3 regions of the Solibacillus sp. FSL R7-0668 genome follow, and region 2 is predicted to be linked to each of the others. Evidence: a T-box and tRNA genes for the amino acid it is inferred to sense, from the RefSeq annotation. Region 2 holds a T-box; the other regions hold tRNA genes.
The links. A T-box is a leader RNA that pairs with one kind of tRNA and senses whether it is charged. The one in region 2 lies ahead of serS (serine--tRNA ligase), so its partner is inferred to be a tRNA-Ser.

Region 1: it has a tRNA-Ser gene. The T-box ahead of serS (serine--tRNA ligase) is inferred to sense a tRNA for this amino acid. The anticodon was not compared.
Region 3: it has a tRNA-Ser gene. The T-box ahead of serS (serine--tRNA ligase) is inferred to sense a tRNA for this amino acid. The anticodon was not compared.

The regions. Positions count from the first base shown of each region.
Region 1 covers NZ_JBBOUU010000001.1:2,971,661-2,978,986, reverse strand. The annotation lists rRNA gene MKX47_RS14980 (16S ribosomal RNA) at 190-1,742, shown strand; rRNA gene MKX47_RS14975 (23S ribosomal RNA) at 1,958-4,885, shown strand; rRNA gene rrf (5S ribosomal RNA) at 4,947-5,062, shown strand; tRNA gene MKX47_RS14965 (tRNA-Val) at 5,072-5,147, shown strand; tRNA gene MKX47_RS14960 (tRNA-Thr) at 5,158-5,233, shown strand; tRNA gene MKX47_RS14955 (tRNA-Lys) at 5,241-5,316, shown strand; tRNA gene MKX47_RS14950 (tRNA-Leu) at 5,330-5,414, shown strand; tRNA gene MKX47_RS14945 (tRNA-Gly) at 5,458-5,532, shown strand; tRNA gene MKX47_RS14940 (tRNA-Leu) at 5,537-5,625, shown strand; tRNA gene MKX47_RS14935 (tRNA-Arg) at 5,647-5,723, shown strand; tRNA gene MKX47_RS14930 (tRNA-Pro) at 5,730-5,806, shown strand; tRNA gene MKX47_RS14925 (tRNA-Ala) at 5,814-5,889, shown strand; tRNA gene MKX47_RS14920 (tRNA-Met) at 5,916-5,989, shown strand; tRNA gene MKX47_RS14915 (tRNA-Ile) at 5,996-6,072, shown strand; tRNA gene MKX47_RS14910 (tRNA-Ser) at 6,092-6,184, shown strand; tRNA gene MKX47_RS14905 (tRNA-Met) at 6,252-6,326, shown strand; tRNA gene MKX47_RS14900 (tRNA-Asp) at 6,330-6,405, shown strand; tRNA gene MKX47_RS14895 (tRNA-Phe) at 6,415-6,490, shown strand; tRNA gene MKX47_RS14890 (tRNA-Gly) at 6,494-6,567, shown strand; tRNA gene MKX47_RS14885 (tRNA-Ile) at 6,583-6,659, shown strand; tRNA gene MKX47_RS14880 (tRNA-Asn) at 6,670-6,745, shown strand; tRNA gene MKX47_RS14875 (tRNA-Ser) at 6,757-6,847, shown strand; tRNA gene MKX47_RS14870 (tRNA-Glu) at 6,850-6,921, shown strand; gene MKX47_RS14865 (hypothetical protein) at 7,039-7,326, opposite strand, start outside.
Region 2 covers NZ_JBBOUU010000001.1:25,057-32,382, reverse strand. The annotation lists gene MKX47_RS00100 (hydroxymethylglutaryl-CoA lyase) at 407-1,258, opposite strand; gene MKX47_RS00095 (GNAT family N-acetyltransferase) at 1,347-1,778, opposite strand; gene serS (serine--tRNA ligase) at 1,844-3,136, opposite strand; T-box leader at 3,233-3,447, opposite strand; gene pdxR (MocR-like pyridoxine biosynthesis transcription factor PdxR) at 3,598-4,992, shown strand; gene asnB (asparagine synthase (glutamine-hydrolyzing)) at 5,036-6,859, opposite strand; gene MKX47_RS00075 (D-alanyl-D-alanine carboxypeptidase family protein) at 6,974-7,326, opposite strand, start outside.
Region 3 covers NZ_JBBOUU010000001.1:2,961,961-2,969,286, forward strand. The annotation lists gene menD (2-succinyl-5-enolpyruvyl-6-hydroxy-3-cyclohexene-1-carboxylic-acid synthase) at 1-502, opposite strand, end outside; gene MKX47_RS14735 (isochorismate synthase) at 495-1,877, opposite strand; gene MKX47_RS14740 (1,4-dihydroxy-2-naphthoate polyprenyltransferase) at 2,122-3,042, shown strand; gene MKX47_RS14745 (MerR family transcriptional regulator) at 3,097-3,852, opposite strand; gene MKX47_RS14750 (hypothetical protein) at 4,517-4,777, opposite strand; gene MKX47_RS14755 (hypothetical protein) at 4,809-4,985, opposite strand; tRNA gene MKX47_RS14760 (tRNA-Glu) at 5,220-5,291, opposite strand; tRNA gene MKX47_RS14765 (tRNA-Ser) at 5,294-5,384, opposite strand; tRNA gene MKX47_RS14770 (tRNA-Asn) at 5,396-5,471, opposite strand; tRNA gene MKX47_RS14775 (tRNA-Ile) at 5,482-5,558, opposite strand; tRNA gene MKX47_RS14780 (tRNA-Gly) at 5,574-5,647, opposite strand; tRNA gene MKX47_RS14785 (tRNA-Phe) at 5,651-5,726, opposite strand; tRNA gene MKX47_RS14790 (tRNA-Asp) at 5,736-5,811, opposite strand; tRNA gene MKX47_RS14795 (tRNA-Met) at 5,815-5,889, opposite strand; tRNA gene MKX47_RS14800 (tRNA-Ser) at 6,022-6,114, opposite strand; tRNA gene MKX47_RS14805 (tRNA-Ile) at 6,134-6,210, opposite strand; tRNA gene MKX47_RS14810 (tRNA-Met) at 6,217-6,290, opposite strand; tRNA gene MKX47_RS14815 (tRNA-Ala) at 6,317-6,392, opposite strand; tRNA gene MKX47_RS14820 (tRNA-Pro) at 6,400-6,476, opposite strand; tRNA gene MKX47_RS14825 (tRNA-Arg) at 6,483-6,559, opposite strand; tRNA gene MKX47_RS14830 (tRNA-Leu) at 6,581-6,669, opposite strand; tRNA gene MKX47_RS14835 (tRNA-Gly) at 6,674-6,748, opposite strand; tRNA gene MKX47_RS14840 (tRNA-Leu) at 6,792-6,876, opposite strand; tRNA gene MKX47_RS14845 (tRNA-Lys) at 6,890-6,965, opposite strand; tRNA gene MKX47_RS14850 (tRNA-Thr) at 6,974-7,049, opposite strand; tRNA gene MKX47_RS14855 (tRNA-Val) at 7,060-7,135, opposite strand.

The DNA.
Region 1 (7,326 bases), 2.9 Mb from region 2:
AACTTAAAGGGGAAATGTTATTGACATAATAATTAATTGGATGATAACATAGAGAAGTTCCTTTTTATAACATGAACCTTGAAAACTGAACAAGCAACGTTAATGAATACAGCTTCTTAAATGGAGCAAAAATGATTTCTAACATAACGGTTAGAATCGCTAGCAAAGCAAATGAGCTTTCAAACTACTTTTATGGAGAGTTTGATCCTGGCTCAGGACGAACGCTGGCGGCGTGCCTAATACATGCAAGTCGAGCGAATGAATAGAGAAGCTTGCTTCTCTATGATTTAGCGGCGGACGGGTGAGTAACACGTGGGTAACCTGCCCTATAGACTGGGATAACTTCGGGAAACCGGAGCTAATACCGGATAATACTTTGAACCACATGGTTTAAAGTTGAAAGATGGTTTTGCTATCACTATAGGATGGACCCGCGGCGCATTAGCTAGTTGGTGAGGTAACGGCTCACCAAGGCAACGATGCGTAGCCGACCTGAGAGGGTGATCGGCCACACTGGGACTGAGACACGGCCCAGACTCCTACGGGAGGCAGCAGTAGGGAATCTTCCACAATGGACGAAAGTCTGATGGAGCAACGCCGCGTGAGTGAAGAAGGATTTCGGTTCGTAAAACTCTGTTGCAAGGGAAGAACAAGTAGCGTAGTAACTGGCGCTACCTTGACGGTACCTTGTTAGAAAGCCACGGCTAACTACGTGCCAGCAGCCGCGGTAATACGTAGGTGGCAAGCGTTGTCCGGAATTATTGGGCGTAAAGCGCGCGCAGGTGGTTCCTTAAGTCTGATGTGAAAGCCCCCGGCTCAACCGGGGAGGGTCATTGGAAACTGGGGAACTTGAGTGCAGAAGAGGATAGTGGAATTCCAAGTGTAGCGGTGAAATGCGTAGAGATTTGGAGGAACACCAGTGGCGAAGGCGACTGTCTGGTCTGTAACTGACACTGAGGCGCGAAAGCGTGGGGAGCAAACAGGATTAGATACCCTGGTAGTCCACGCCGTAAACGATGAGTGCTAAGTGTTGGGGGGTTTCCGCCCCTCAGTGCTGCAGCTAACGCATTAAGCACTCCGCCTGGGGAGTACGGTCGCAAGACTGAAACTCAAAGGAATTGACGGGGGCCCGCACAAGCGGTGGAGCATGTGGTTTAATTCGAAGCAACGCGAAGAACCTTACCAGGTCTTGACATCCCATTGACCACTGTAGAGATACAGTTTTCCCTTCGGGGACAACGGTGACAGGTGGTGCATGGTTGTCGTCAGCTCGTGTCGTGAGATGTTGGGTTAAGTCCCGCAACGAGCGCAACCCTTGTTCTTAGTTGCCATCATTTAGTTGGGCACTCTAAGGAGACTGCCGGTGATAAACCGGAGGAAGGTGGGGATGACGTCAAATCATCATGCCCCTTATGACCTGGGCTACACACGTGCTACAATGGACGGTACAAACGGTTGCCAACCCGCGAGGGGGAGCTAATCCGATAAAACCGTTCTCAGTTCGGATTGTAGGCTGCAACTCGCCTACATGAAGCCGGAATCGCTAGTAATCGCGGATCAGCATGCCGCGGTGAATACGTTCCCGGGCCTTGTACACACCGCCCGTCACACCACGAGAGTTTGTAACACCCGAAGTCGGTGAGGTAACCTTTTGGAGCCAGCCGCCGAAGGTGGGATAGATGATTGGGGTGAAGTCGTAACAAGGTAGCCGTATCGGAAGGTGCGGCTGGATCACCTCCTTTCTAAGGATATATTCGGAAACCTTCTCTTGGAGAAGGGGCTCATTAACGTTTGCTGTTCAGTTTTGAAGGTTCATTCTTAGTTGAATGAAATACTTCAAAACTTTGTTCTTTGAAAACTGGATAAAACGACATTGATAAGTAATAAACAAACATAGATCAAGAAATTGATCGTGCAATATCCTTAAAATCTTACTTTTTAAGTAAGTTTAACTTTTGGTTAAGTTAATAAGGGCGCACGGTGGATGCCTTGGCACTAGGAGTCGATGAAGGACGGCACTAACACCGATATGCCTCGGGGAGCTGTAAGTAAGCTTTGATCCGGGGATTTCCGAATGGGGGAACCCACTATCTTTAATCGGATAGTATCTACACGTGAATACATAGCGTGATGAGGACAGACGCAGGGAACTGAAACATCTAAGTACCTGCAGGAACAGAAAGAAAATTCGATTCCCTGAGTAGCGGCGAGCGAAACGGGAAGAGCCCAAACCAAAGAGCTTGCTCTTTGGGGTTGTAGGACACTCTATACGGAGTTACAAAAGAATGATTTAGGCGAAGCGACTTGGAAAGGTCCGCAAGAGAAGGTAACAGCCCTGTAGCCAAAAAGTCATTCCCTCCAGAGTGGATCCTGAGTACGGCGGAACACGTGAAATTCCGTCGGAATCCGGGAGGACCATCTCCCAAGGCTAAATACTACCTAGTGACCGATAGTGAACCAGTACCGTGAGGGAAAGGTGAAAAGCACCCCGGAAGGGGAGTGAAATAGAACCTGAAACCGTGTGCCTACAAGTAGTTAGAGCCCGTTAATGGGTGATAGCGTGCCTTTTGTAGAATGAACCGGCGAGTTACGATTACGTGCGAGGTTAAGTTGAGAAGACGGAGCCGCAGCGAAAGCGAGTCTGAATAGGGCGAATTAGTATGTAGTCGTAGACCCGAAACCAGGTGATCTACCCATGTCCAGGATGAAGGTGAGGTAACACTTACTGGAGGTCCGAACCCACGTACGTTGAAAAGTGCGGGGATGAGGTGTGGGTAGCGGAGAAATTCCAATCGAACTTGGAGATAGCTGGTTCTCTCCGAAATAGCTTTAGGGCTAGCCTCGTGATGAAGAATACCGGAGGTAGAGCACTGTTTGGACTAGGGGGGCATCTCGCTTTACCGAATTCAGACAAACTCCGAATGCCGGATATTTATACACGGGAGTCAGACTGCGAGTGATAAGATCCGTAGTCAAGAGGGAAACAGCCCAGACCACCAGCTAAGGTCCCAAAGTAATCGTTAAGTGGAAAAGGATGTGGCGTTGCTTAGACAACCAGGATGTTGGCTTAGAAGCAGCCATCATTTAAAGAGTGCGTAATAGCTCACTGGTCGAGTGACGCTGCGCCGAAAATGTATCGGGGCTAAACGATTCACCGAAGCTGTGGATGCATACCGTTGGTATGCGTGGTAGGAGAGCGTTCTAAGGGCGTTGAAGTCAGACCGGAAGGACTGGTGGAGCGCTTAGAAGTGAGAATGCCGGTATGAGTAGCGAAACATGGGTGAGAATCCCATGCACCGTATGACTAAGGTTTCCTGAGGAAGGCTCGTCCGCTCAGGGTTAGTCGGGACCTAAGCCGAGGCCGATAGGCGTAGGCGATGGACAACAGGTTGATATTCCTGTACTACCTCCCCACCGTTTGAGAAATGGGGGGACGCAGTAGGGTAGGGTAAGCAGAGCGTTGGTTGTCTCTGTTCAAGCAGTAAGGTGTGTGCGTAGGCAAATCCGCGTACTGTAACATTGAGCTGTGATGACGACTCCGTATGGAGGAAGTTCCTGATCTCACACTGCCAAGAAAAGCCTCTATCGAGGTGGGAGGTACCCGTACCGCAAACCGACACAGGTAGTCGAGGAGAGAATCCTAAGGTGTGCGAGAGAACTCTCGTTAAGGAACTCGGCAAAATGACCCCGTAACTTCGGGAGAAGGGGTGCTCTTGAGCGTGCAAGCGCACGAGAGCCGCAGTGAATAGGCCCAGGCGACTGTTTAGCAAAAACACAGGTCTCTGCAAAACCGTAAGGTGACGTATAGGGGCTGACGCCTGCCCGGTGCTGGAAGGTTAAGAGGAGTGGTTAGCGCAAGCGAAGCTGCGAATTGAAGCCCCAGTAAACGGCGGCCGTAACTATAACGGTCCTAAGGTAGCGAAATTCCTTGTCGGGTAAGTTCCGACCCGCACGAAAGGCGTAACGATCTGGGCACTGTCTCAACGAGAGACTCGGTGAAATTATAGTACCTGTGAAGATGCAGGTTACCCGCGACAGGACGGAAAGACCCCGTGGAGCTTTACTGTAGCTTGATATTGAATTTTGGTACAACTTGTACAGGATAGGTAGGAGCCAGAGATCTCGGAGCGCCAGCTTCGAAGGAGGCGTCGGTGGGATACTACCCTGGTTGTATTGAACTTCTAACCCATGCCCCTTAGCGGGGTAGGAGACAGTGTCAGGCGGACAGTTTGACTGGGGCGGTCGCCTCCTAAAAGGTAACGGAGGCGCCCAAAGGTTCCCTCAGAATGGTTGGAAATCATTCGCAGAGTGTAAAGGCATAAGGGAGCTTGACTGCGAGACCTACAAGTCGAGCAGGGTCGAAAGACGGGCTTAGTGATCCGGTGGTTCCGCATGGAAGGGCCATCGCTCAACGGATAAAAGCTACCCCGGGGATAACAGGCTTATCTCCCCCAAGAGTCCACATCGACGGGGAGGTTTGGCACCTCGATGTCGGCTCATCGCATCCTGGGGCTGTAGTCGGTCCCAAGGGTTGGGCTGTTCGCCCATTAAAGCGGTACGCGAGCTGGGTTCAGAACGTCGTGAGACAGTTCGGTCCCTATCCGTCGTGGGCGTAGGAAATTTGAGAGGAGCTGTCCTTAGTACGAGAGGACCGGGATGGACACACCGCTGGTGTACCAGTTGTCTTGCCAAAGGCATCGCTGGGTAGCTATGTGTGGACGGGATAAGTGCTGAAAGCATCTAAGCATGAAGCCCCCCTCAAGATGAGATTTCCCATTACGCAAGTAAGTAAGACCCCTGAAAGACGATCAGGTAGATAGGTTCGAGGTGGAAGTGTGGCGACACATGTAGCTGACGAATACTAATCGGTCGAGGACTTAACCACATGTTTACGAACATCAATGAAACGTTTATCCAGTTTTGAAAGAATGAATCTTTCAACTTAATCTAGTGATGATGGCAAAGAGGTCACACCCGTTCCCATACCGAACACGGAAGTTAAGCTCTTTAGCGCCGATGGTAGTTGGGGGTTTCCCCCTGTGAGAGTAGGACATCGCTAGGTTATTACCCAGGAGGATTAGCTCAGCTGGGAGAGCACCTGCCTTACAAGCAGGGGGTCGGCGGTTCGAGCCCGTCATCCTCCACCATATCTAAAATGCCGGTGTAGCTCAGTTGGTAGAGCAACTGACTTGTAATCAGTAGGTCGAGGGTTCGACTCCTTTCGCCGGCACCATTTTAGAGAGCCATTAGCTCAGTCGGTAGAGCATCTGACTTTTAATCAGAGGGTCGAAGGTTCGAGTCCTTCATGGCTCACCAGTAATTTGCTTTAGCGGGTGTGGCGGAATTGGCAGACGCACTAGACTTAGGATCTAGCGCCTAACGGCGTGGGGGTTCGACTCCCTTCACCCGCACCATTAAATTTTATAACTGTCAGAGTAAAAATATCTTATGCATTTTGCGGAAGTAGTTCAGTGGTAGAACACCACCTTGCCAAGGTGGGGGTCGCGAGTTCGAACCTCGTCTTCCGCTCCAAAATGCCGGGGTGGCGGAACTGGCAGACGCACAGGACTTAAAATCCTGCGGTGAGTGATCACCGTGCCGGTTCGATTCCGGCCCTCGGCACCATTTAAATTAACTAAGTATAGCGCGCCCGTAGCTCAATTGGATAGAGCGTCTGACTACGGATCAGAAGGTTATGGGTTCGACTCCTGTCGGGCGCGCCAGATTATCGGAATGTAGCTCAGCTTGGTAGAGCACTTGGTTTGGGACCAAGGGGTCGTAGGTTCGAATCCTGTCATTCCGACCATTATAATGGGGCCTTAGCTCAGCTGGGAGAGCGCCTGCCTTGCACGCAGGAGGTCAGCGGTTCGATCCCGCTAGGCTCCACCATAATAAATAACCAAAATAAAGATCCTGGCTACCTAGCTCAGCTGGCTAGAGCATTCGGTTCATACCCGAAAGGTCGTGGGTTCGACTCCCTCGGTAGCCATCTTAAGGACCTTTAGCTCAGTTGGTTAGAGCAGACGGCTCATAACCGTCCGGTCACAGGTTCGAGTCCTGTAAGGTCCACCAGTAAACATATAAACATCTCGGAGGTATACCCAAGTTCGGCTGAAGGGATCGGTCTTGAAAACCGACAGGCGGGTAACACCGCGCGGGGGTTCGAATCCCTCTACCTCCTCCATTTTAATAAAATGGATAAGTTTATATAGCCTCGAAGTGGAACAAATAGCTAAAAGTAATAGTATTATCGCGGGGTGGAGCAGTGGTAGCTCGTCGGGCTCATAACCCGAAGGTCACAGGTTCAAGTCCTGTCCCCGCAACCAAAAGGTCCCGTGGTGTAGCGGTTAACATGCCTGCCTGTCACGCAGGAGATCGCCGGTTCGATCCCGGTCGGGACCGCCATTTTTTTGTGGGTTTGTAGCTCAGTTGGTAGAGCATTAGATTGAAGCTCTAAGTGTCGGCGGTTCGATTCCGTCCAAACCCACCATATGCGGGTGTAGTTTAGTGGTAAAACCTCAGCCTTCCAAGCTGATGTTGTCGGTTCGATTCCGATCACCCGCTCCAGTTTTATAAAAAAGAGGGCCTATAGCTCAGCTGGTTAGAGCGCACGCCTGATAAGCGTGAGGTCGATGGTTCGAGTCCATTTAGGCCCACCATATAAATTATTCCGAAGTAGCTCAGTTGGTAGAGCATCCGGCTGTTAACCGGCAGGTCGCAGGTTCGAGTCCTGCCTTCGGAGCCATATGTATTTATGGGGACATACTCAAGAGGCTGAAGAGGCGCCCCTGCTAAGGGTGTAGGTCGGGTAACCGGCGCGAGGGTTCAAATCCCTCTGTCTCCGCCATAGGCCCGTTGGTCAAGCGGTTAAGACACCGCCCTTTCACGGCGGTAACACGGGTTCGAATCCCGTACGGGTCATACATAAATGAAAAGTAAAACGCTAAGCAGATTTTTCTTGCTTAGCGTTTTTTATATTGAAAAAATGATAACAAGTCGTATTGCGGCTAATTTCTACAAATTACCGAGAAAATCATCTTAAATTGTTAGGTAGAAAATATTATTATCTATTTTTAAATCAATGAAAGGAAGCTGGAGAGAGGCTATTATCACCTGATTTTGAACGATTATCGGCTTCTCTGTCGTGTAAAGTTCTAGTCGAGTGATTTGCTTAAAATTGTCTGCAAAAGTTGTTTTTATAGGCTGTGAAATTGTATAGGGCGTGATTCCATTTAATATTTTGATGAAATTAAAATGGATGGCTTCGCTATTGTGTATTGTAATATTCATTGGGTCAAAGGCTACAGCTGTTAAAGTACCAGTAAT
Region 2 (7,326 bases):
CACAAGTTTCCTTATGCTCTAACTTTAGACCCGTACATTCGGAGGTTCGTCTGTTCTTTTCTACAAGAAGATTCTCACCATATTTAGTTTTTCAGCCATCCGGCATATCCATTGGCATACCTTTTCCGAGAGGAATGGCTACAGCCTTTGTTCTGCCGACTTCACCTGAGCTTCAAACCCCATAATCTGTCCATTATGACGCATGCAGGAGTATTAATGGGATAGTTTCAAAATACATGGTTTTGTCATTCCTATCCTCGGTTATAAAGTTAGGATTTCTAAAGAAATCCCTTGTTTTTCACACATTAGTGTTTAAAACAAAACTTGTCGCGCTGCCCCGTTAGTTGAAGTATAACATTCCCAAACCGTCGTTTGGTCACTTTATTTTACGGAAAAACACTGCTTTTTAACGCAGCGTTTTCGCAAACTGTACGGCTTCCTTTAGCTTCTCCTCATCAATCCCTGTTGCAATCCCCATTGCATGAAATAGCTGTACAACCTTTTCTGTCGCAACATTCCCCGTTGCCCCTGGTGAAAATGGACAGCCACCAAGCCCTGCTACCGAACTATCAAACTTTGTTACCCCCGCTTGTAAAGCCGAGATGATATTGGCATAGGCAAAGCCATTTGTATCATGGAAATGTGCTACAAATTCTGTATTAGGGAAATCCTCCTTTAGTTGAGTGAATCGCTCATACACAATATGCGGGTTAGCCTGCCCATTCGTATCGCCAATTGAAATTTCATCCACTCCATGCATGACAAAATGGCCAACAACACTCTTCACCTGCTCATAAGATACAGCCCCCTCATACGGACAGCTAAAGCACATTGACACATAGCCGCGAATAAATAATTGGTGCTGCTTCGCAAGTTGAAACAGCTCAACACACTCCTCAAGCGACTGCGCAATTGTACGATTGATGTTTTTTTCATTAAACGTTTCACTTGCCCCAACAAAAACGGCAATTTGCGGAACACCTTTTTCGATTGCGCGATTTAATGCCTTAATATTTGGAGTTAGTGCTAAAAATATTAGACCGAGCTCTTTGCTATATGTCGCTATTTCAGCAGCATCTGCCATTTGAGGCACTGCTTTTGGATGAACAAAAGAGGCTGTTTCTATCCGTTTAAATCCAACTTGTGCAAGCTTTTCAATGAACTGTTTTTTTTGCTCTGTTGCGACAAATGTTGCTTCGTTTTGCAAACCATCACGTGGACCTACTTCGATAATTTCGACCTGCTTCGGAAAATGCATATTCAACACCCCTCACTAAAATGCATACGAAAATACGTTAATTTTCTAGAATATAACAAATTTTAATTGGCGCGTAAATTAATTATCCTTACAAATCCTTTTCAAAGACTATTTTATGACGGCCTTTGTCATCAACGAATGTTTTGACAATCTCAAAGCCAGCCTTTAAATTGACAATCAGCATCGCCCTTTTTTCATTACGACCATATGTACGAACGCGCTGATAACCCTGTTCCTTACACCAAGAATGCTGCATTTCCATACAGTTAGCGGCAATACCCCGTTGTTGAAAATCAGGATGCACGCCACCAAGCCAGCTATAAAATACACCATCCGGATGTTCATAGCCTAGCTTAAAGCCTACAACACGCTCCTTTTCTACCGCCAGAATCATAAGCAGATTCGGCTTATCGATTAATTTTTGATCATTAAAGATACTCGCGAAAACCGCCTCATGCACCTCATGAAAGCTTGCTAAATATTTAGCTGGAAACGTATGTTCAAATAATAGAAATTCCATTTAAGCATCCTCCTTTATTTGAAAAAACACCAACCTGCTGTAAAAACAAGTTGGTGTACAGTTCATTATTTTGCTGAAATAACTTCTACGCCCCCCATATATGGACGTAATGCTTCTGGAATTACGACTGATCCATCAGCTGTTTGGTAGTTTTCTAAAATCGCCGCTACTGTACGACCAATAGCAAGTCCTGAACCGTTTAATGTATGCACGTACTCTGGTTTTGCACCGGCTTCACGACGGAAACGGATGTTGGCACGACGCGCTTGGAAATCTTCAAAGTTTGAACAAGAAGAAATCTCACGGTACATATCTTGTGCGGGAATCCATACTTCTAAATCGTATTTTTTCGCCGCTGTAAAGCCTAAGTCTGCTGTACACATTTTTAATTTACGGTATGGTAAGCCTAATAGCTGCAATACTTTTTCGGCATGACCTGTTAACAGTTCTAATTGCTCATAAGATTCTTCTGGTTTCACGAAGCGTACTAATTCTACTTTGTTGAATTGGTGCTGACGGATTAAGCCACGTGTATCACGACCTGCAGAGCCTGCTTCTGAACGGAAGTTGGCGCTGTATGCAGAGAATGCCTGTGGTAATACGTCTGCTGCTAAAATTTCATCACGGTAATAGTTTGTTACCGGTACTTCCGCTGTTGGAATTAAGAAATAATCCATTTCTTCCTCTTCACGCACAAGCTTGAATACATCTTCCTCAAACTTCGGTAATTGACCAGTCCCTGTTAAAGAATCGCGGTTTACGATTTGCGGTGGTAGCATTTCTGTGTAGCCATGCTTGTCAGAATGCAAGTCCATCATAAAGTTGATTAACGCACGCTCTAAACGTGCACCTAATCCTTTATAGAATAAAAAACGGCTGCCGGTAACTTTTGCACCGCGCTCAAAGTCTACGATATCTAAATCCTTTGCGATATCCCAGTGCGCTTTTGTCTCAAAATCAAATGTCGGTACGTCACCCCAAGTGTATTCCTCAACATTATCATCCTCTTCCATACCAACCGGCACAGATTCATGTGGAATATTTGGTAAACGCATCATCATATCTTTGAATTCTTCTTCAATCGCATTTAGCTCTACATCTAATGCTTTGATTTCATCACCAACTGTACGCATACGCGCAATGACTTCTGTTGCATCTTCCTTATTGCGCTTCATGACAGAAATTTGCTCTGATACTTTGTTACGCTCAGCTTTTAATTCCTCTGTTTTTGCGATTAACTCACGACGCTTCTTATCAAGTGGTTCAAAGTTGTCTAAGTTGCCTAAATCTTCGTTACGTGTAAGAAGCATTTTCTTTACGCCGTCAAAATTTTCACGGACACGTTTAATATCTAACATAATTATTCCTCCTAAAGTTTATGAAATTGATGATCCCGAGCACTTTCGCACGTTAATCTATTAGCGCAGTAAACACAAAAAAGCCCTCAATCCCATAAAAGGGACGAGAGCTACCCGCGTTGCCACCCTAATTGAATAGAAAGACTCTATTCCACTTACATTATAACGACTTTGGTAAGCCGGCCTTAATCTACTTCATTTCAAAAAAGGCATCTCAAGGACGGATTCACAAGTGCTTTTATCAGCTTCCACCAGCCGCTGACTCTCTTTGAAAAGACGTGCTTGCTACTACTTCCTATCATCGAATTCATTTATAAATTTAAATTTACTGTACTATAAACAATACATTAATGCAAGTTTTGCTTAGTAAACGCATTTCAGCTAAAACACTATACATCGCTAACATTGTTCATTATCATTAAATTGAACATTTGTACCAAGTCAGTTAAGGAGGACTGTTCATGCTATTTTTCCAACTCGATAAAGAACAAACGATTCCACTCTATGAACAACTTTATATTGGTATTAAAAATGCCATTACAACTAAACAGCTCGATGTCGGTTCACGTCTTCCGTCCAAGCGTGAACTCGCTGAATTTTTCAATATTAGCCAAACAACCGTGGAACTTGCTTATGCGCAGCTACTTGCAGAGGGATATATTATGTCCAAGCCACGCATCGGCTATTTCGTGGAGGAAGTCGATTCATTACCCATTCGTGAGGTAGCATCTGTATTACCTCCACAGCAGGCCGCAACAAAAACTATTTTCACGTCTGATTTTTCTACAGCCAAAATTGATGAAGACGCCTTCCCGTTTACCATTTGGCGTAAGTACGCAAAAGACGTCCTTGATACACCCTTTAAGCATCTTCTTCAAACTGGGGAACGCCAAGGAGAGCTTGCACTGCGCATTGAAATTGCCAACTATCTTCATCAATCACGTGGCATCAAGTGTCTGCCTGAACAAATCGTCATCGGTTCTGGGACAGAGCAGCTATTGCCGATGATTTTAAAGCTACTTGGCGGCAATATGCGATTAGCCCTCGAAAACCCTGGCTACTCGCCTATACCAAGAGCACAACTTGAGCAGGTAGCCATACCGATTGATGTGGACCAAGACGGGCTCATAATCGGGCAACTTCAAAATAGCAATGCCAACATTGTGTATGTCACTCCATCTCATCAATTCCCAACTGGTGCTGTTTTGTCAGCCAATCGACGTACACAACTTTTAAGATGGGCCGCAGAAACTGAAAACCGCTATATTATTGAAGATGATTATGATAGTGAATTTCGTTATATTGGAAAACCAATTCCTGCACTGCAAGGCTTAGATACCAATGATCGTGTCATTTATTTGAGTACATTTACGAAATCACTTATGCCTTCATTGCGCGTTGCCTATTTTGTATTACCCCCAGCACTTGTTTATCGCTATCAGGAGCATTTTAATTATTATTCATCAACGGTTCCACGCTTTGAACAGCATATTTTAGCTAATTTTATGAAGGATGGGCATTTTGCAAAGCACCTAAATCGAATGCGGAAAACCTATCGCAAAAAGCATGATAAATGCATCGATGTATTCGCAAACTACTATCCACAAATAACGATTTCAGGAGATGCAGCAGGGACGAATATGTTAATTTCGTTTGATCATGAGCATTCCGAGTTAACGCTCCAAACAATCGCGCGCGAACATGGTATTTATATTATGCCGCTATCCAACTACTATTTAACCGCTAAGCAACCTACTAAGCGCTCCTTTCTATTAGGCTTTGGCTATTTAGACCTTGATGAAATTGAAACGAAATTGCATCATTTAATGACCGTTTGGAAGATTTCTAAAAAATAGCATCACCTCCATCACCTATTGTATTTTCACAATAGGTGATTCTTCATGTGGAAATAATATTAATTCGATAATGTTCTACCCATTCATGTACTTGAATTAAGTATGCTAATAATTGGGGACCCGCCATCAACTGGCCAAACCACGGCACTTGAAACGACTTTCCACCACTTGCGATTAACTGATCCAACTGCTCTCGTTCAAATAGCTCATGCAATACGGAATTCTTGTGCTGCAAATTTTCTGCTAAACGTTCAGACACCAGCTTTGTATAAAGCGGATGATATGTTTTCGGATACGGATTTTTTTTACGTTCTACAACTTCCTTTGGCAACACCTCACGAAATGCTTGACGCAATATCCCTTTCTCCATTGCACCACTATTTTTCATTTCCCAAGGAATATTCCACACATACTCAATAATGGTATGATCCGCAAAGGGCACCCGCACCTCTACACCCGCTCCCATCGACATCCGGTCATTACGTTCTAATAAAGTTTGCATAAAGAATTGATTATTTAAGTAAAATAATTGCTGACGTTTCCGTTGTGCTTCATTCCCTACAAATGACGGCATTTGTGTGATTGCTTCTTCATACGCATTTTGTAGATAATCAGCTAAACGTAGTCTCTGTTGCCAGTTAGCCTTTAACAGCCCTTCTCGCTCACTGGTTGCACGTAGCCAGGGGAATGAGGCTTGTTGTTGTCCATAAAACCATGGATACCCACCGAATACTTCATCCGCACATTCACCCGATAATGCGACAACATGGTTGTTTTTTATTTCCTTACAAAATAAGTACAGTGAACTATCAATATCAGCCATACTTGGCATATCTTTTAAACGCATCGCATCTGTTAAAGCATCGACAAGCTGCCTTTGCTGTAATTCGATTTGCCTATGCTTTGTGCCAAAGTGTTGTTGCATTTTTTCTATCCAATATTCATCTTGTGTTGTTTGAAAAGCATTTGTTTGGAAATGATTATTATTCCCCTCATAGGCTACGGAGTAAGTTGCTAGTGCTTGATTCCGTTCAGAAAGTTGTTTGGCTGCGATAGCTGTTAAAATACTCGAATCAAGCCCACCGGAAAGCATGGTGCAAATGGGTACATCACTTACTAGCTGTCGGCATACTGCATCTGTTACTAATTGCCGTACACGCTCAATCGTTTGCTGTTCATTGTCCCGATGCTCCATACTTTCAATATCCCAATAGCGCCAACTACTGCACTTTTCACGATCTCTATATAATGCAAATCCTGGCTTTAATTCCTTAATCCCTTTAAAAATTGCATGTCCCTGTATCCGAGATGGTCCTAAGCTAAAGAGCGCCGCCAGCCCATCACTATCCACCTCTGCCTTTACAAATGGATGTGCAAGTAATGCTTTAATTTCTGAAGCAAATAATAGCCCTGTACCCAGCTCCACATAAAACAATGGCTTCACACCTAAGCGATCCCTGCACAAAAACAATTGCTCCTTCTCATCATCCCAAATGGCAAAGGCAAAAATACCATTTAAATAATCGACACAGCGGTCCTTCCACTGGATATAGGAGGCTAATATCACTTCTGTATCCGATGTTGAAAAAAAGTGATGGCCTAATTGCTGTAGTTGTTCACGAAGCTCATTCGCATTGTATACCTCACCATTATAAACAATTGTAAAGGCACCCTTTGTCATCGGTTGCGCACCTGTCACCAAATCAATAATTGCTAACCGTTTATGACCTAAAAGCGCATGCCTTGATAGAAAATGACCATCACCATCTGGTCCGCGATGTGCGATTGATTCCGTCATATGAGCAATGAGTGCTCGTTGCTGCGAAAGATTTTGTGAAAAATCAATGATGCCTGTAATTCCACACATGTCTATCCACCCCTCCATAGCAATAATGTATGACTTAAATCCCATTATTAAAATTTGTCCAATAAAAAAGAGCATTTTTATAAGTTCCTCACTTATAAAAACACTCTTTCATCATTATAAAGTTGGATTTACAAAGCCAAAGACGCCATCCCATAGATTACCGAAGAAATTACCGATTCCTTGGAAAAATAACGACACCTTCCCCGCACGCTCTACAGCTTCTGTTGTAACGACTTCTGCTGTAATTTCAGAACCGTCGATATAGCCATAATCTGTGCCTTCTGTGCGCTCAACGATGACTTGACCTACTACTTGATCCTTCTTAACGCCCGCTTCAAGCTCTTCTGAATTTAAAACTAAAGTTGGTTTATATGCATCTTTGTCTGTTGTTTTTACCATTACTGAAATAGGTTCTTTTACAGCGATGTTTACTTCATCTGCTTTCCCTTTCGTAACAGCAACTGTTT
Region 3 (7,326 bases), 2.9 Mb from region 2:
CCGGCCCAAATGGCGCTGTCATAGCAATCGTAACCGCGCGTGCTGTATGGCGCTCAATATATGGAATTGTTTGTGGTGCCTCGTCTGGAATTGGGAACTCCGCCGACCATTTAACGTGTTGACCATATAGACGCACTTGATTAATCGTTTGCGGTGCGCCCACTTCACGTAACTCATGTGGACGATCTGCTGTTAATACAATGAGCGGTACACGCGCATACTTCGCTTCGACAATGGCTGGATAGTAGTTGGCTGCGGCTGTTCCAGATGTACATAACAGCACTACTGGTTTTGCTGTCGCCTTTGCTAAACCTAACGCATAAAAGCCAGCTGCACGTTCATCGATTTGACGGTGCAAAGTCAGCTCTTTCGTTGAAGCAAAAGCATAGGCAAGCGGCGTTGAGCGCGAACCTGGGCTCACAACTACTTGCTCAACACCTGATGCAACAAGTGACGCGACAATTTGGTACACATAATTGGATAGCACTTCACGTTCATTCATGCAATTGTCCCCCTAGCGCTCGTAGCATCGGTCTAAATTTCACGAGCGTTTCTTCGTATTCTGACTGTGGCTTGGAGTCAGCAACAATGCCACCACCCGCATATAAATAAGCTTTGTCTTGTACAAGTGCTGCAGAGCGAATCGCCACTGCGAACTCCCCGTTGCCATCTGCGTCTAACCAACCAATCGGTGCTGCATAGAGTCCACGGTTCATCGGCTCGTATTGGCGAATCATTTGCATAGCTGCTTCCCGTGGTACGCCCCCAAGTGCTGGTGTTGGATGTAAATGCTTCACAAGCTGTAAAATCGTTGCGCCGGCATTGAGTTGTCCTTCTACCGGTGTATATAAATGCTGAATATCTCGGATTTTTAAGAGCTTCGGCCCATTCGGAATTTTGACGTCACGACAATTTTCTTCAAATGTATCGGTAATCATTTCTACTACATAATGATGCTCCCCACGGTTTTTCGCATCGTTTAGTAGGCTATTCCCTAATGCTTCATCTTGCTCGGCTGTTTGTCCGCGCTTAATGGAGCCCGCCACACAGGATGAGAACGCACGTCCGTTATTTACCTTTACTAGACGTTCTGGCGATGCTCCGTAAAATAGCATCTCCTCATGCTCTAAGCCAAATAAGTAACTTTCTGGCTGCTCATGTGCCACATGCGATAAAATTTGTGGAGATGTAATCGCTTCCTCAAATTGTAATGCTAAAGAACGCGCAATCACTACCTTTTGCGCCTCATTAGCTTTAATTAATGTCGTCACCTGATCGATTGATTGTAAATATTCTTCTTTAAAGGGTTCTGCGTAATTGATCATTGTTGGCTTCGCATAAGTTTTGACTTCCTTCACTTGCGCAGCATGAATTAATTCATCACGCTCTTTACGTAATGTTTCAAATGTTTGTGCACTATTGGCTTCATTTGTAATAAGATTGATTGTCACAAATACTTGGTCATTGCGAATCACTAATTGATGCGTTGCCACTGTAAAATAGCTTTGAGGAAAATTCGCCCATTCCCCCGCTACTTCGTTTTGTGGGTCAAATGTAAAACCACCAAACAATATTGGTTGCAGATGCTGGTCTTCTTGCACAATTTGACTTGTTAACTGTTTCCACTCGTTTTCCACCTGCTCAAAACGCTTGGTACCTTCATTATTTTCAATTATATAGGCATGTCCTAAACCGACTAATGTGAAAGTTTTCTCACGGTTTTGCCAAAAGTTTCGTTGCCCTTTATACTTCGCCTCGCCTGCAGCAAAAAATGCCAGTGCCGATAAGCGACTAACTTCGATTGTTTCCATATAAAAAATCTGCTTTGAATTCGAGCCTACTTCGATTTCAGTGGCATTGTACCACTTGTGTTGCATGAAAATTCCCTCCGTCATGTTGCAAATTCACTAGTATGATGCAAGTTGCGTTTTTTATTTCAAAAACACATTAAATTTTTTAACTATTTGCTCACTTTATTTGCGTTCGTTCTATAAATAATACCTTTCCTATCATACCATTTTTCGTACAAACGTTACATGTATTCACGCTTCACTCTGTTCTTTTTGTTTCTTTTTCGATACAATGATGAAAGATTGATTTGAAGTTAGGAGAGTTTTTACTATGACAAAGGTCATTGAAGCGGACAAAGGCTTTAAAGTTTGGTGGCATTTAACGCGTCCCCATACATTAACTGCCTCTTTTGTTCCTGTACTTTTAGGTACAGCGATTGCTCTTGCAGTCAATTATGAAACGATTAATTTCGGGCTATTTTTCGCCATGCTCCTTGCAAGTATGCTCATTCAGGCAGCAACGAATATGTTTAATGAATACTATGACTATAAGCTTGGCCTAGACAACGAACACTCCGTTGGTATTGGCGGGACAATTGTTCGTCACGGCGTCGCACCAAAAACGATTATGGGCATTGCCTTAACCTTTTACTTCCTTGCCATGCTACTTGGTTTTTATATTTGTGCCATGACTTCTTGGTGGTTAGTTGTAGTTGGGCTTGTATGTATGCTCATTGGCTTTTTATATACAGGTGGTCCTTACCCAATTGCATATTCTCCGTTTGGCGAGCTTGTTTCCGGGGCAGTGATGGGCATGGGGATTGTGCTAATTGCCTTTTTCATTCAAACAAGAGATGTCACACTAGAGGCGGTCCTTATTTCAGTACCTAGTATGATTTTAGTCGGGGCGATTATGCTATCGAATAATATTCGTGACATCTTAGGCGATACAGAAGGCGGGCGCAAAACAATGGCTATTTTAGTTGGACGTCGTAATGCCGTCACGATTTTAGCGGCGTTCTTTATTGTTTCTTATGTATGGATTATCGGCTTAGTTGTCATTGGCGACTTAACACCATGGGCATTACTCGTATTTCTAAGTGCGAAGAAGCCTATTGAAGCGGTCAAACTATTCCGCGCGAAGGAAAAACCATTAGAAGTTATGCCTGCCATGAAATACACGGCGCAAACAAATACGATATTTGGTTTCCTATTAGCAATTGGACTATTAGCTTCGTATTTATTTTATTAATAAAAGCTGTTCGGGGCGTCGTTTATTACGCCTTGAACAGCTTTTTTTATAATCTTATAGTTTTGCATAAACTGCAATGGCATCAGCTAAAAATTGCGTTGCCCCTTGCCCAACTCGGCTGTCATAATAATCGATAAATCGCTCATCGTAAATATACATTTGCGCTAAACCAGCATGTGCTTCTTTCGTATATTTTGCCCAGTGAAAGCTTAACCAGCGCTTATGCAGTTCCGCAACCTCCATTGCAATTTCCGTTGAGGCATCCCCGCTTGCCAACGCTTCCTTTAAACGAGCAAATAATTGCTGTTCCAGCTGTTGATTGGCTTCATATTGAGCTTCAGTCATTTGCTTCAATTTCTGATTGCTTGCATTCGCCATTTCCTCCCCATATTTTTCACGAATTTCTTGCCCGTACGCTTGCTCATTGTCTTCAATTAGTTTATTTTTAAATGCTTCAAATTTTTGTTCGTTTGACATTGATACTTCCCCTTCCATCGATTGGATTGTTTTTTCAATTGTTTCAAGTAGACCATCTAAATAATTTCTCTTTTGCTCCAGTAGCGCCTGCTGATTGATAAGCGCTGCTTTCACATCAAAGCTCTCATCCTCAAGCAGCCCCTTGATTTGCTCTAACTTAAAATCAAGCTCGCGATAAAACAAAATTTGCTGTAAGCGATCAATATCCGATTGATTGTACTGACGATAGCCATTTTGCTCCACCACTGAAGGCTTTAACAAACCAATTTCATCATAGTATCGAAGCGTGCGTGCACTCACACCCGATAGTTTCACTAACTCATTAATAAGCATGTCATCACCTCTACGTAGTACTATAAAGTGTAACGTAACGTGAAGGTCAATACGAAATAAAAACTTTTTTGAACTTTTTTAGTCGGTTCATTCTCTCACATATAGAAGATTGAATTTAACCGTTCCTTTTGCTTCAATTCCAGAAGCGATGGTTGGACCAAAAGAATTAAAGATTATAAACGTTTTAAATAATGTTGATTCGACGCAAGTTACAATCAGCTCCGAACAACGAAAGTTTTCCATCATAGTGATGAAAATCATACGCGCCCATTGCTATTTGATACCACTAGATGTAGCAAGTACATTAATTATTAAAATATGTACTTCCTCGAACAACAAAACGATGGATTTGGCCATCAACTTATGTAGGTTAGGGCCATTTAGGATATACAAATTCCTGTATTTTATTTCATTACTCACGTCGCTTGACATGGAGCCTCTATCGGTATGAATTCAGCTAATGAATCCAAGCAGGAAGCTTAGCTGGCTTGATAGCCTATCATACCGAAACCTCCATATCAAGCGTAGCTATGCAGAATATTATGCAGGTACTTCATGGCCGTTACATACATTTCTTATTTGCCATACCCAAACGATACAATCGCCATCCCGATTAACTAATAAAAGCACAGACATGAAGTTGGCTATTTCATGTCTGTGCTCTTTATTTTAACAATGTTTGAAGCTTTTCAATAAATGGTTTCAAATAATCTTGAGGAAGTGCCTGCATATCAGCTAAGCTAATTTCCTGACTATCACTCACTTTTTCATCCCCCTGATAATAATAGCCTGTCACCAATGCACTTTTATTGGTATCTTTTGCTATATTAAAAAGATCCATCAATTTCATATAATATATGCCATCTAATTCTTCTCTTTGAATTTGAAATGTATCCAATCCATTTGTTATTTCATAAATAAACACATGCGCAAACTCATAATCTTTAATTTTTTCATTATGTATCGTATAAGGAATGACACCCTAACGCTTTTAGCTCTTCAAAAGCTATATTTATTCCCAATTCCTCATACAGCTCTCTTACACCATCTAAAACCGTTTCTGTCGCCAATAAATACCCTGCTGCTGTTATATCAAATTGATTGGGATAATCCTTTTTCAACTTACTACGCAATTGTAAATAGATCTTCCACTCATCTGCTATTTTTTCTATTATCTAGCAATGAAACACTTCATGCCAATAGCCCTTAGCATGTACTTCATCTCGAATTGCCTCACCAATTTTATGATAATGCTCATCAAAAATTGCCAAGCGTTCTATCATGCCTATCACCGCCTCTATTATTATGAGTATTAAAAAACGCTAAGCAAAAAAAATCTGCTTAGCGTTTTATTTTTCAATTATGTATGACCCGTACGGGATTCGAACCCGTGTTACCGCCGTGAAAGGGCGGTGTCTTAACCGCTTGACCAACGGGCCTATGGCGGAGACAGAGGGATTTGAACCCTCGCGCCGGTTACCCGACCTACACCCTTAGCAGGGGCGCCTCTTCAGCCTCTTGAGTATGTCCCCATAAATACATATGGCTCCGAAGGCAGGACTCGAACCTGCGACCTGCCGGTTAACAGCCGGATGCTCTACCAACTGAGCTACTTCGGAATAATTTATATGGTGGGCCTAAATGGACTCGAACCATCGACCTCACGCTTATCAGGCGTGCGCTCTAACCAGCTGAGCTATAGGCCCTCTTTTTTATAAAACTGGAGCGGGTGATCGGAATCGAACCGACAACATCAGCTTGGAAGGCTGAGGTTTTACCACTAAACTACACCCGCATATGGTGGGTTTGGACGGAATCGAACCGCCGACACTTAGAGCTTCAATCTAATGCTCTACCAACTGAGCTACAAACCCACAAAAAAATGGCGGTCCCGACCGGGATCGAACCGGCGATCTCCTGCGTGACAGGCAGGCATGTTAACCGCTACACCACGGGACCTTTTGGTTGCGGGGACAGGACTTGAACCTGTGACCTTCGGGTTATGAGCCCGACGAGCTACCACTGCTCCACCCCGCGATAATAATATCACTTTGTCTTATTGTATCCTCACGTTTTAATTGGTTGGCAGCCACTTCTTTGAAGCTGCTGCTAATCGCTATCTTCGTTTAGCGATTTGCTCCACCCCGCGATAATACTATTTAATTAAAATGGAGGAGGTAGAGGGATTCGAACCCCCGCGCGGTGTTACCCGCCTGTCGGTTTTCAAGACCGATCCCTTCAGCCGAACTTGGGTATACCTCCGAGATGTTTATATGTTTACTGGTGGACCTTACAGGACTCGAACCTGTGACCGGACGGTTATGAGCCGTCTGCTCTAACCAACTGAGCTAAAGGTCCTTAAGATGGCTACCGAGGGAGTCGAACCCACGACCTTTCGGGTATGAACCGAATGCTCTAGCCAGCTGAGCTAGGTAGCCAGGATCTTTATTTTGGTTATTTATTATGGTGGAGCCTAGCGGGATCGAACCGCTGACCTCCTGCGTGCAAGGCAGGCGCTCTCCCAGCTGAGCTAAGGCCCCATTATAATGGTCGGAATGACAGGATTCGAACCTACGACCCCTTGGTCCCAAACCAAGTGCTCTACCAAGCTGAGCTACATTCCGATAATCTGGCGCGCCCGGCAGGAGTCGAACCCACAACCTTCTGATCCGTAGTCAGACGCTCTATCCAATTGAGCTACGGGCGCTATAACGTTTTTTTTGAAAAATGGTGCCGAGGGCCGGAATCGAACCGGCACGGTGATCACTCACCGCAGGATTTTAAGTCCTGTGCGTCTGCCAGTTCCGCCACCCCGGCATTTTGGAGCGGAAGACGAGGTTCGAACTCGCGACCCCCACCTTGGCAAGGTGGTGTTCTACCACTGAACTACTTCCGCAAAATGCTTAAGATATTTTTTATCTGACAGTTATGAAATTATATGGTGCGGGTGAAGGGAGTCGAACCCCCACGCCTTGCGGCGCTAGATCCTAAGTCTAGTGCGTCTGCCAATTCCGCCACACCCGCTAAAGCAAATTACTGGTGAGCCATGAAGGACTCGAACCTTCGACCCTCTGATTAAAAGTCAGATGCTCTACCGACTGAGCTAATGGCTCTCTAAAAATGGTGCCGGCGAAAGGAGTCGAACCCTCGACCTACTGATTACAAGTCAGTTGCTCTACCAACTGAGCTACACCGGCATTTTAGATATGGTGGAGGATGACGGGCTCGAACCGCCGACCCCCTGCTTGTAAGGCAGGTGCTCTCCCAGCTGAGCTAATCCTCCTGGGTAATATTGTTACATTTCGTAACTGCCCTTTCACTTAAGGACAAGATTTATAATATCAGTATTCATAAAAAAATGCAATGTTTTTTTGAAATCTTTTTTATAAATTATATTTATTTCAAAGTTTCCCATTAAACAACCTTATAAGCCAATGAAAACGATTTCTTGGCATAACGAAATTTTAATATGAA